Regions from separate parts of the Sinobaca sp. TMA16-18 genome, predicted to be linked through region 1. Evidence: a T-box and tRNA genes for the amino acid it is inferred to sense, from the RefSeq annotation. Region 1 holds a T-box; the other holds one or more tRNA genes.
The links. The T-box of region 1 lies ahead of metG (methionine--tRNA ligase). A T-box ahead of a tRNA ligase gene usually reads a tRNA of that ligase, here a tRNA-Met.
Positions count from the first base shown of each region.

Region 2: it encodes a tRNA-Met, which carries the amino acid that the T-box ahead of metG (methionine--tRNA ligase) is inferred to sense. The anticodon was not compared.

Region 1 is NZ_JCAKFM010000014.1:5,747-12,217, forward strand. Features, by position in the region: gene AC5W14_RS16450 (tRNA1(Val) (adenine(37)-N6)-methyltransferase) at 1-18, shown strand, start outside; gene AC5W14_RS16455 (GIY-YIG nuclease family protein) at 2-289, shown strand; gene rsmI (16S rRNA (cytidine(1402)-2'-O)-methyltransferase) at 273-1,145, shown strand; gene abrB (transition state genes transcriptional regulator AbrB) at 1,202-1,495, opposite strand; T-box leader at 1,863-2,124, shown strand; gene metG (methionine--tRNA ligase) at 2,184-4,181, shown strand; gene AC5W14_RS16475 (TatD family hydrolase) at 4,236-5,009, shown strand; gene rnmV (ribonuclease M5) at 5,013-5,582, shown strand; gene rsmA (16S rRNA (adenine(1518)-N(6)/adenine(1519)-N(6))-dimethyltransferase RsmA) at 5,575-6,468, shown strand.
Region 2 is NZ_JCAKFM010000003.1:268,054-274,524, reverse strand. Features, by position in the region: gene AC5W14_RS07655 (DUF1002 domain-containing protein) at 227-1,123, shown strand; gene AC5W14_RS07650 (NfeD family protein) at 1,304-1,978, shown strand; gene AC5W14_RS07645 (DUF1189 domain-containing protein) at 2,001-2,780, opposite strand; gene AC5W14_RS07640 (Na/Pi cotransporter family protein) at 2,974-4,620, shown strand; gene AC5W14_RS07635 (DUF456 domain-containing protein) at 4,697-5,182, shown strand; tRNA gene AC5W14_RS07630 (tRNA-Asn) at 5,279-5,353, shown strand; tRNA gene AC5W14_RS07625 (tRNA-Met) at 5,357-5,433, shown strand; tRNA gene AC5W14_RS07620 (tRNA-His) at 5,458-5,533, shown strand; tRNA gene AC5W14_RS07615 (tRNA-Ile) at 5,540-5,616, shown strand; gene AC5W14_RS07610 (superoxide dismutase) at 5,844-6,455, shown strand.

The sequences.
Region 1 (6,471 bases):
TATGAAGGAAGCGACTAAACGGTACTATGTATATATTCTCTGCTGTGCCGACAACACCTTATATACCGGGTATACTGACAATGTGGAAAGAAGAGTCGCAGTCCATGAAGCGGGAAAAGGTGCAAAGTATACAAGAGGGCGCGGCCCTTTTGTGTTAATGCATCAAGAAATGTTTTCCACTAAATGGGAAGCAATGCAGCGGGAGCGGGAGATTAAATCCTGGAATCGGGAGAAAAAAGAAATGTTGATTCAACACAACAGAGGAGGCAGGCATGAAACAACAACATAGTTATGCCGAGGAAGGCGGAAGCCTGTATTTGGTTGCAACGCCGATAGGGAATTTAGAAGATATGACATGGCGGGCCGTCCGGATTTTAAAAGAAGCAGATATCATTTTTGCAGAAGATACCAGACAAACTAAAAAACTTTGCTCACACTTTGATATTCATACGCCCATGAACAGTTATCATGAGCACAATAAGCAGTATAAAGGAGAAGCTATTCTACAGGCGCTGCAGGACCAAAAAACCGTGGCGCTTGTAAGTGATGCCGGCATGCCGCTTGTGTCGGACCCAGGTCTTGAAATTGTGAAACAGTGTGTCGACCTGGATATCCCCGTAATTCCCCTTCCGGGAGCGAATGCGGTTCTTCCCGCTCTCGCTGCATCCGGGCTGGCCGCCCAGGGTTTCTATTTTTACGGATTTCTTCCAAGAAAGAAAAAAGACCGGCTCGAGGAACTGGCGCGGCTTTCTGAAATCGGCGTACCAATGATTTTCTATGAAGCTCCCCATCGGCTGAAAGATATGCTCAAAGATATGAGCAGCGTGTGGGGGGACCGGCAGGCATCTCTTGGCAGAGAACTGACCAAACGTTTTGAGGAGTTTACGCGCGGTCGTATATCAGAGCTGGCCGATTACGCAGGCTCTCACCAAATAAAAGGGGAATGTTCTCTTGTAGTGGAAGCAGGAAGCGGCGATCTGGCGCAAAAAAACGACTGGTGGGAAGAATACAGCCTTCAGGATCATGTTCATTATTATATAAATGAAGGAATGACATCAAAAGATGCAATTAAACAGGCCGCCGTGGACCGGAATATTCCTAAACGGGAAATTTACGCGGCTTATCACGAGATTAAAGGTGAATAAACTACGCTGTACCCAAAAAAAGGCGGCATCCAAAAGGATGCCGCTTACTTATTTGATTAGGCGTTCGTCTTGTGCTTGCTTGTGTAGCTTTGAAGATCTTTCAAGATTTCCTCTGCGCCTTCTGGGGAAAGAATAATTTTGCCGCCGGCAAGAGAAACGTTATCGTCCGATACTTCACCAGTAACCTGGCAGGTCATGTTCGGCTTGTATTTTTTCAAAATAATGCGGTCGTGATCCACATAAATTTCCAATGCATCCTTTTCAGCGATTTCCAATGTGCGGCGAAGTTCGATAGGAATAACTACCCGGCCCAGTTCATCTACCTTACGTACAATACCTGTTGATTTCATAATATTCGTCCTCCTAGGATTTAAATCATTTATGTCATCTTTCGACATTTTTCTCTATTTGTAACCTAAGAATACCAATGTTTCCAAACCAAGTCAAATATTTTTAACTCCATACCATTGTAATATATAGAAATTTTTTCATATTAATAAAACCCTTTTATACCAGCATTTAAATAAGTATATAGAAAGTATATTATGTTTTAGCCTCTGGTGTAATTTCCATTTGCCGATCCAATAAATGAACGAATAAGAAAAAATAAAGGTGTTTTTGTCGAAAAAAGTCGAACTGTTAGACAGTGACTAATACATTGACAGTGAAGGCTTTCCCGGATATATTTACTATTGATGTCTAATATAAAATGAATACTGTTTTCCTATGAAAGGATAAGTACAAAAGGACGCTGTAACAGAGAGCCGGGAACTGCTGAAAACCGGTACAGCTGGAATTTTCGAAAATGGTCCGGGAGGAACTTTCTCTTGAGTTTAAAAAAATAAAAGAGAAACGTATTTCTGCGTTAAAGATAAGCGTTGTTTTCTGATGGAGCTTTCAGAAGAAGCGCACCGAGCCCCCGCCGTTTACCGGGGGAAATTTGGGTGGTACCGCGTGAGTAGAAACTCTCGTCCCTTTGCAGGACGAGGGTTTATTTTATTTTATATAAGAAGTTTTTTCTATTAAGGAGGCCCCATTATGACAAAGAATGATAAGACGTTTTACCTGACAACGCCCATATACTATCCAAGCGCCAAGCTTCATATCGGCCACGCCTACACGACTGTAGCCGGTGACGCTATGGCCCGCTATAAGCGCCTGCGTGGATACGATGTGCGCTATTTAACGGGCACAGACGAACACGGCCAGAAAATTGAGCGAAAGGCCGAAGAAAAAGGTGTGTCTCCACAGGAGTTTGTTGATGAGGTGGTTACAGGTATTAAAGACCTCTGGGAAAAGCTTGATATTTCCTATGATGATTTTATCCGCACGACAGAATCACGGCATAAAGAAGTAGTCCAGAAGATTTTTGAAACCTTAAAGAAAAACGGCGATATTTATTTAGATGAATATGAAGGCTGGTATTCGGTGCCGGATGAAACATTTTATACCGAAAGGCAGCTCGATGACCCTATTTACGAAAACGAAAAAATAGTCGGCGGCAAAAGCCCGGACAGCGGCCATGCGGTCGAGTGGGTAAGAGAGCGCTCGTACTTTTTCCGGATGAGCAGGTATGCCGACCGCCTGTTAAAATATTACGAGGAAAATCCTGAATTTATCCAGCCGGAATCCCGCAAAAATGAAATGATCAATAACTTTATTAAACCAGGGCTCGAAGACCTTGCTGTCTCCCGGACCGCATTTAAATGGGGCATTCCGGTAGAAAGCGATCCGGAGCACGTCGTTTACGTTTGGATAGATGCATTGTCCAATTACATCACGGCACTTGGGTACAGTACGGACCAGGATGAAGATTACCAGAAATTCTGGCCGGCAGACGTGCATATTGTTGGAAAAGAAATTGTTCGTTTCCACACAATATACTGGCCGATCATGCTGATGGCTCTTGATCTGCCACTGCCAAAGAAAGTATTCGGCCACGGCTGGCTTCTGATGAAAGATGGAAAAATGTCGAAATCAAAAGGCAATGTGGTCGATCCGATTCCGCTCATAGAGCGCTATGGATTAGATGCCCTCCGCTACTACCTGCTTCGGGAAGTACCATTCGGCTCCGACGGTGTCTTTACGCCGGAAGGTTTTGTGGACCGTATCAACTACGACCTGGCCAATGACCTGGGAAACCTGCTTAACCGTACGGTAGCAATGGTGAATAAATACAAAGGCGGAACGCTTCCGGCTTACTTGAAAGACGGAACGCCGTTTGATGATTCCCTGGTAGAGCTTGTAGAAGTTACGGTGGCAAAGGTTGAAGACGCGATGGAGGATATGGAATTTTCTGTAGCCCTGTCAGCTATTTGGCAGCTGGTAAGCCGCACGAATAAATACATCGATGAAACACAGCCGTGGGTGCTCGCGAAAAGCGATGAGCATGCTGAGCAGCTGGGATCGGTGCTTTATCATCTGGCGGAAGCCCTGCGTCATATATCCATCATGATTCAGCCTTTCATGACCAAAACACCGCAGAAAATGTGGGAACAGCTCGGTATTCAACAAGAAGATACAGTCTGGGATTCCCTGCATACGTTTGGGGTACTTCCAGCAGGAACGACGGTTGTGAAAAAAGGGACGCCGGTGTTTCCTAGACTCGATTATAAAGAAGAAGTGACCCATATTATCGAAGATATGGGAGGAGAGGCGAAAAAAGAAGAAACGGAACCGGCACAGCAGGAAGAGGTGCAGGAAAGCGAAAGTAATGAAATTACGATAGATGAATTTCATAAAGTGGAGCTGAAAGTAGCAGAAGTGACAGCTGCCGAACCGGTAAAAAAAGCCGATAAACTCCTGAAAATCCAGCTGGAACTGGGTGGAGAGTCAAGGCAGGTTGTCTCTGGCATTGCTCAGCACTATTCACCTGAAGAGCTTGTAGGACGAAAAGTGATTTGTGTTACCAACCTAAAGCCTGTGAAACTCCGCGGCGAATGGTCTCAAGGGATGATTCTTGCTGCATCCAAAGGAAAAGAACTAACGCTTGCCACGGTAGCGGATTCTCTGCCCAATGGCTCGATTGTTAATTAAATAGAAAGAAAAGGGCAGGCTCCGGCCTGCCTTTTTCGTAAGGAGGATACATGTATGCTGTTTGATACTCATGTTCATTTAAATGTAGAGCAATTTGATGAAGATGTAGAAGAAGTAATAGAACGGGCAAAAAAGGCCGGTGTAGAATGGATGAATGTGATTGGGTTTGACCGCCCTACTATTAAAAGGGCGATCGAACTGGCAGAAAGCTATGAGTTTATTTATGCGACCGTCGGCTGGCACCCAGTAGACGCGATAGACATGACTGAAGAAGATCTGCGCTGGATTGAAAAGCTCGCTTCGCATCCGAAAGTAGTTGCTCTTGGAGAAATGGGACTTGATTACCACTGGGATAAATCACCGGCGGAGGTTCAAAAAGAAGTATTTCGAAAGCAGATTCGACTGGCTCAAAAAGTAAATCTTCCGATCGTTATTCATGACCGGGAAGCCCATGAAGACGTTGTAGCTGTGCTGCAGGAAGAGGAAGCAGAAAAAACCGGCGGCATCATGCACTGTTTCGGCGGCGATTCGGAAATGGCTGCCAAGTGTCTGGAGATGAACTTTTATATTTCCTTTGGAGGGCCGGTGACGTTCAAAAACGCCAAACTGCCAAAGGAAGTGGCGGCAGGCGTTCCAATGGACCGGATTCTAGTAGAAACCGACAGTCCGTTTCTAGCGCCTCATCCTTACCGCGGCAAACGAAATGAACCATCCTACGTAACGCTTGTCGCAGATAAAATCGCTGAACTCAAAGGGATGAAGCCTGAATCGTTTTATGCCCAGACTACAGCTAATGCCAAGCGCTTGTTTCAATTGGAAGATAACTAAATGCTGCGTATTAAAGAATGCATTGTCGTAGAAGGAAAAGATGATACAGCTGCAGTGAAACGAGCAGTAGACGCGGATACGATCGAAACGAACGGCTCGGCGATTGGAGAGTCTGTTCTGCAGCGGATTGAGCTGGCCAATGAACGGCGCGGCGTTATTATTTTTACGGATCCGGATACGCCGGGGGAAAGAATCCGTCGTATTGTCAGCGAGCGTGTGCCCGGGTGCAAACATGCGTTTATTACCAAAACAATGGCAGCATCCAAGTTCAAAGGAAGCCTTGGCATTGAGCACGCCTCTCCGGAACACATTCAGGCAGCACTTGCAGCAGTGCGGGAGGATTATGGAAGCAGCAGGCCGGGCTCTGATATTCCCCGTGGAGATCTCATTGCTGCCGGGCTCCTTGCCGGCCCCCATGCGAAAAAGCGGCGGGAAAAGATGGGCGAAAAATTAAAAATAGGCTATGCAAATGGAAAACAGTTTCAAAAGAGACTGGATATTTTTCAGATCCAAAAAGAAGAATTTGCCAAGGCAATGAAGGAAGTATTAGAGGAGGAAGATCGAGGTGTCTAAAGATATTGCCACACCGACGCGCACAAAAGAAATACTGGAAAAGTACGGCTTTTCATTTAAAAAGAGTCTCGGCCAGAATTTCCTTATAGATACAAATATTCTGCAGCATATCGTAAAAGCCGCGGGAATGGGCGAAAACGACTCAGTCATAGAAATAGGCCCTGGCATTGGCGCGCTCACAGAGCAGCTCGCAAAAGCGGCGGGAAGAGTGGAGGCATTTGAAATTGACCGACGTCTGCTGCCGATTTTAGCAGAGACACTGAAAGATTATCCGCACGTAACGGTGCATCACCAGGATATTCTGCAGGCTGATCTGCGTCCGCTGCTGGAAGAGCTCCGTAGTTCCGGAAAAACTGCGGTAGTCGGTAACCTGCCGTATTATGTCACTACGCCGATTTTGATGGGACTGCTGGAACAAAAGCTGCCGGTGGACCGAATTGTCATTATGATCCAAAAAGAAGTGGCAGAGAGGATTGCAGCGGCTCCCGGTTCAAAAGCGTACGGGTCCCTTTCTATTGCAGCTCAGTATTATGCAGAGGTGACGCAGGAGCTTGTTGTGCCAAGAACGGTATTTATGCCAAAACCTAACGTAGACTCGGCTATTCTCCGTCTGGACGTTCGAAGCGGTCCACCGGTGGAAGTGAGAGACGAAGTTTTCTTTTTTACCCTGGTGCGGGGTGCGTTTACCCAGCGCCGGAAAACGCTCTGGAATAATGTACAGAACAGTGTCATGAATAAAACGTACAAAGAAGAGCTGCAGAATCTTTTTTCTGAAACTGATATTGATCCTGTCAGACGGGCAGAAACACTCTCTATAGAAGAGTTTGCCCTATTGAGCAACCGAATGTATCCAATGTGGAAAGAGATGCGGGAAAAAGCAGAATAGAGG
Region 2 (6,471 bases), on a different contig from region 1:
ATCTTATGCATTGCTATTGTATCAGCGTTTGAATCTGTTTGGCAAGCATATCCGTTTAAAGTGCTGTTTCGGTATCCTTTTTTCACAGCAGAAGTGTAACCAATTTTAAAAAGCGTCGACTAATGAGGTGGGAATATAAATATTCCTGAAAACATAAAAGGCAGCAGGGAACTGCCTGTAGTACAGATACTAAAAAACAAGCACCATCATAAAAGGAGAGAACACAATGAACAAGAAAAAAACCTTTACAGCGGCAGGAATGGCTGCAGCGATTATGCTGACAATTCCAACGGCGGGAGCTTTCGCCGATTCAGCCGAAGGAGACGAGATTGTCACCCTCGGGGAAGACTTAACGACAGAACAGCGGGAACAGCTTTTAAATGAAATGGACGCCGGTTCTGAAGTGGAAACAATTACGGTATCAAATGAAGAGGAACATGAATATCTCGGCGATTATATGAGTGCGCGTGATATCGGAACGAGAGCTCTTTCTTCCGCTAAGATTACAACAGCCGGCTCCGGTGACGGGATTGATGTAGAAACAAACAATATAACAAAAATATCAGAAGGTATGTATGCCAACGCGATGATTACCGCAGGCGTGGAAGACGCTGAAGTGTACGTAACAGCTCCCATGGATGTATCGGGAACCGGAGCCCTTACCGGTATTTTAAAAGCATATGAAGTACAAAATGATGTAACCATTCCGGAAGAGCAGAAGCAGGTGGCCAACGAAGAAGTCGTTAAAACGGCAGAGCTTAGTGAAAGCATCGGTACCGAAGAAGCGACAGAATTGATCACAAGAGTAAAGCAGGAAATCAGTGAACAGAATATTGAAAGCTCCGAGGATATACGCGTGCTGATTCAAAATATTGCGGTGGATATGAATATTGAATTAACGCAGGAAGAAACAGATGGCCTTGTATCTTTATTTGACCGTATGAAAGACTTAAATGTTGACTGGGGCCAGGTACAGGACCAGATAAGCAAAGTTCAGGATAATATCGGTGAATTTGTAAACAGTGATGAAACCCAGTCATTCTTTGCAAGCTTTATGGATTTCATTACCGGTATTATTGACTCCATTTTCGGTGGTTCTTCTGAATCAGAATCCAACAGTTGAATGAAATAGAAATAAAGTAGAGAGAGCTTTTTAAACGGCTCTCTTTTTTTATGCAAAAAGGGAGCACTTCGTTAAATGGACAAAAACAGCGCCCAATTTTAAAAATATTTCCAATATAAAGAAGAGATAAATTGAATCTGAAACCTAACAACGGTAAAATCGTATTATATAGACAACCAGATGAAAACGAAGGAGCTGAAAGGAATGGAATGGCTCGATCAGGCAAGCGTCGGTTTTATCGTCGTCTTTCTCGCGACATTGTTTCTTATAGGTGAACTGCTAGTGAAAACAAAAGGTCTATTCGGAATCCTGGGACTTGCCTTTATTACATTATTTTTTGCCCATCACATTGATGGGGCAGCCAGCATTTGGATTGTAGCTCTGTATGCGGGTGGATTAATGCTCATTATTTTTGATGGTAAAGTGACAGGGGATGGCACGTTTGGAGTGATCGGTATTATTCTGATGAGTTTAAGTGTGGCTGTGCCGACACCAAGTATTTTATACGGAGTACTGGCTGTATTCGGCTTTCTGCTCGGTATTGTCGGAGCACTCGTGTTTTTGAAAGTGTTCCCAAGAAGAGGACTTTGGGACAAGCTTACGCTTAAGGATAAGCTCAGCAGCGACTCCGGCTATAATTCCATGAATGAATCCTACAAAGGGCTGATTGGAAAGAAAGGAAAGGCACTTACTGCTTTCCGGCCGACCGGCACTATTGAAGTTGAAGGAGAACGTTACAGTGCTACAAGCGGTGGGCAATGGATAGAGTCCGGAGTCGAGATAGAGGTAGTATCTGCTGACGGTACAAGAATTTTAGTAAAAAAAGCAGAGCAGGCCTCCCAGACGTCTTCGTAAAAAAAGAAGCAGCAGTACGGCATTAAGCCGGACTGCTGCTTTTCTTTGGGCGTGGAAGGGAGCGGTAGGCACGATACAGCATAAAGAAAGCCAACAGCCAGTAAATAGTGAATCCCACAGGAATTTGAAAAGGAAGCAGATCTAAAAGAGTAATGGCTATCGTTGGAAGTGTGACAGCGAAAGCGCTCATTATCCAAATGAATCGGTAATTTAACGGAATAGGGGAGGCTTTACGAATCATCAATCCAAATACGGAAAGCGCAAAGATGCCGATGAATTTCAGCGTCGTATTAAGTAAGTATAAGCCGATAACAGCAACAGGAATTAAAATGTAGAGCACATCCTGCAGCGATGAAGCCAAATTAGACAGCTCCTGTTTTGTAAATGAAATATTGCCGGCCTGGCTGTATGAATAAACCTGGCTGTCTCCGCCGCTTCCGATCACGACTTCTTCCTGAAGAAGCGCCGACTGGTCGGCTGCAGCCATTTCTTCTGCTGTTACTTCGCCGCTTGGGTCAAATACCAATTCATCGTCACCTTCTCCAATGTATTGAGGGCCTTCGGCTTCGCTGACGAGCTGGCCGTTTTCAATACTGAAATCAGGCACCTCTTCCTGTAAGAGGGTATCCAGTTCATCCGACACCTGCGAAAGCGATTGAGACAGGGCGATGCTTGCTGGTATACTTGCCAGCAGCATGAGAAAAAATATATAAAGAATTGTTCGGCCTATTTTTTGAAAGCGGAACCTTGCAATGTGAAGGGGGGAATATAAACTTTTTATAAATAGTTGAATAATAGACATTTACTGCCTCCTCTATGTCCTGCGAGACTTATTCTAACGTAAATAGAAACAAGCCACAATATCGCTCAGGTAAACAGGGAAAATAAAAGCAGAATAAAATGTAATATAATCTTTACAAAAACTCAATCTTTACTCAATATTAAACAAGTACGCTGATGAAGGTTTGTCTTAGGGGAATTTTTAAAACGAAGGGATGAGGGTGTTGGATCTTCAAACGATACTATTTACTTTTTTTGGGGGATTAGGTATTTTCCTATTTGGTATTAAATATTTAGGGGATGGCCTGCAGAAGATTGCCGGGGATAAATTAAGGGATATTCTCGACAAATTTACGAGTAATCCGGTTATGGGTGTAGTGGCCGGAATTGTTGTAACTATACTTATACAAACGAGCACAGGAACAACAGTGCTGACGATCGGGCTGGTAAACGCCGGTTTTATGACGCTTTCCCAGGCGATCGGTGTTATTATGGGCGCGAACATTGGTACGACAGTTACAGCCTTTATTATTGGTATCAAAATTGAAGATTATGCCCTGCCTATTATTTTCATAGGAACCGTATTAATTTTCTTCTTTAAAAATAAAAAAATGAACAATATCGGTCAGGCTGTTTTTGGATTTGGAGCGCTTTTCTTCGGCCTTTCTCTAATGGGAGATGGAGTAGAGCCGCTTGAAGGACTGCCAGCTTTTCGTGAGCTTACGGTAAGCGTAAGTGAGAATCCACTGCTTGGTGTGTTAATCGGTACCGTATTTACCGTTGCCGTGCAAAGCTCCTCTGCTTCTATCGGACTGCTCCAGGAGCTTTATGACCAGGGAGCTATAGAGCTTGCTGCTGCTATGCCAGTATTGTTCGGTGATAATATTGGAACGACGATTACTGCGGTTCTCGCGTCTCTAGGTGCTTCTCTTGCAGCGAAACGCGCAGCACTGACACACGTTATCTTTAATGTAATCGGAGCAACGATCGTTATTATCTTAATTGTGCCGTATACCGCCATGATAGGAGGCATTCAGAATGCCCTGAACCTGAATGCACCTATGACTATTGCGTTTGCCCACGGTATCTTTAACGTGTCGAATACAATCATTCAGCTGCCTTTTGTCGCAGTACTTGCAATTATTGTGACCAAGCTGATTCCAGGAAAAGACACAGAAATTGAATACAAAGCACAGCATTTGGATCCTTCCTTTATCCAGCGCTCGCCGGGGGTGGCACTCGGACAGGCAAAAGCGGAGACAATGCGGATGGCTGAATTTGCTGAAAAGGGATTAATAGAATCCCATAAGTATTTGAAAACAAATCATAAACGCCATGCAGAACTTACGGTGCAGTTTGAAGAAGCAATTAACAACCTGGACCGAAAAATAACGGATTATCTGATTTTGATTTCCCAGCGTTCGCTCTCGGATGAAAATTCCAAGCTGCATTCAATGCTTATGGATACAGTACGGGATATTGAGCGTGTAGGCGATCATATGGAAAACGTGATGGAACTTGTGGATTATCAGATGACAAACAAAGTAACGATGTCAGAAGATGCCTACCAGGATATGGAAGAGATGTTTGACTTAACGATTAAAACTCTCCAGAAAGCCATTAGTTCACTGGAAAATGACAACATGGAAGAAGCACATGAGAGTGCCAGAGAGGTTATCAAATTCGAGGAACAAATCGATAAAATGGAACGTAAGCTTCGTAAAAAGCACATTTTACGTGTGAACGAAGGTCGCTGCTCCGGATCAGCTGGTATTGTTTTTGTAGATATTATCAGCAACCTGGAAAGAATCGGCGATCACAGTGTAAATATTGCTGAAGCCGTTTTACATGAACGCGATTAATATCGTATGATATAACCAAATGATTTCGTCCGCTGACCTTTCAAAGGCAGCGGACGTTTTTAAAAGGAGGAAAAAAATGGACTATATTTTTTATGCGCTGGCCTTTATGGCTTATGCACTTGCCCTGATCGCATTAATTTACCCGATTGTTCCCGGCGGGATTTTCTTTATTGCAGCCGTTGTTTTGATTGCTGCAGCCGAAGGGTTCGGTACGCTTACCGCCTGGTTCTGGATAAGCCAGATTATTATTGCAGCGCTGCTGTTTATTATTGATTATGCGGTGCAGTATTATGGAATAGAACGGACCGGTGGATCGAAAGCGGCCACGTGGGGAAGTATCATTGGTTTAATTGTCGGTCCCTTTATCATTCCAATTGTAGGCGTGTTAATCGGTGCAATTGTAGGAGCGGTTATTGGTGAAATCATCTCCGGGGAAAAATCGTGGCAGAAGCTGGGCCGGGTTGGAACCGGTTCTTTGGTTGGTTTTCTAGTGAGTGTTGTGCTGAAAGGCGTGCTGCTCGTAGGAAACGGTATTTACTTTCTATATCTTATTTTTACCTGATCTGTTGTTAAAAAATAAGCATTGACGTTCTATTATTATCGTGGTATTATGATAAATGTCGCTGTTAGAAGACGTTTATACATAGTAACAGGATATTCCACAGTAGCTCAGTGGTAGAGCTATCGGCTGTTAACCGATCGGTCGCAGGTTCGAATCCTGCCTGTGGAGCCATATGGCGGTGTAGCTCAGCTGGCTAGAGCGTACGGTTCATACCCGTGAGGTCGGGGGTTCGACTCCCTCCGCCGCTACCATATTAAAAAAAGAATACTTACATGGCGGTTGTGGCGAAGTGGTTAACGCACCGGATTGTGGTTCCGGCATTCGTGGGTTCGATTCCCATCAGCCGCCCCATGTGAAGGACCCTTAGCTCAGTTGGTTAGAGCAGACGGCTCATAACCGTCCGGTCGTAGGTTCGAGTCCTACAGGGTCCACCATTACAATTATTCAAAGCACACATCTGTGTGCTTTTTTTGTGTTTTCTTTAGTTTAAAGAATAATAGGGCTGGGTATAGAGATTAGTGTCTACAATAGAAATAAATGGCAGAAACAGCATATTGATTGTAAATTTGTCACTGTTTTGTTACATTTATTTATGTTGTATAGCTGAAAGCTATATTCTTTGATTTTTATTACACGTTTACATTCCAAGGAGGAGATTTAATTGTCAAATTACGAATTACCTAAACTACCTTACGCAGAAAACGCACTAGAGCCTCATGTAGACGCAACAACGATGCAGATTCATCACGACAAGCATCACAACACTTACGTAACAAAACTTAATGCAGCATTGGAAGGTCATGACGATCTTGCAGGTAAAGATGTAGAAGACCTTATTAGAGACCTTAATTCCATTCCTGAAAATATCCGTACAGCAGTTAGAAATAACGGCGGCGGCCATGCCAACCATACATTCTTCTGGCAGATCCTAAGCCCGGATGGCGGCGGCAAGCCAAGCGGAGATCTTGCAAGTGCAATTGAAAGCAAGTTTGGCAGCTTTGAGAAATTTCAGGAAGAGTTCGCAGCTGCAGCAACCGGCCGCTTTGGATCCGGCTGGGCATGGCTCGTACTATCCGGCGGAGAGCTTGAGATTATGAGCACAGCTAACCAGGATTCCCCAATCATGGAAGGCAAAACGCCTATCTTAGGTTTGGATGTATGGGAGCATGCATACTACCTTAAATACCAGAACCGTCGTCCTGAATATATTGATGCATTCTGGAACATCATTAACTGGAATGAAGTAGAAAAGCGTTATTCAGAAGCTAAATAATTAATTTATTTTGCAG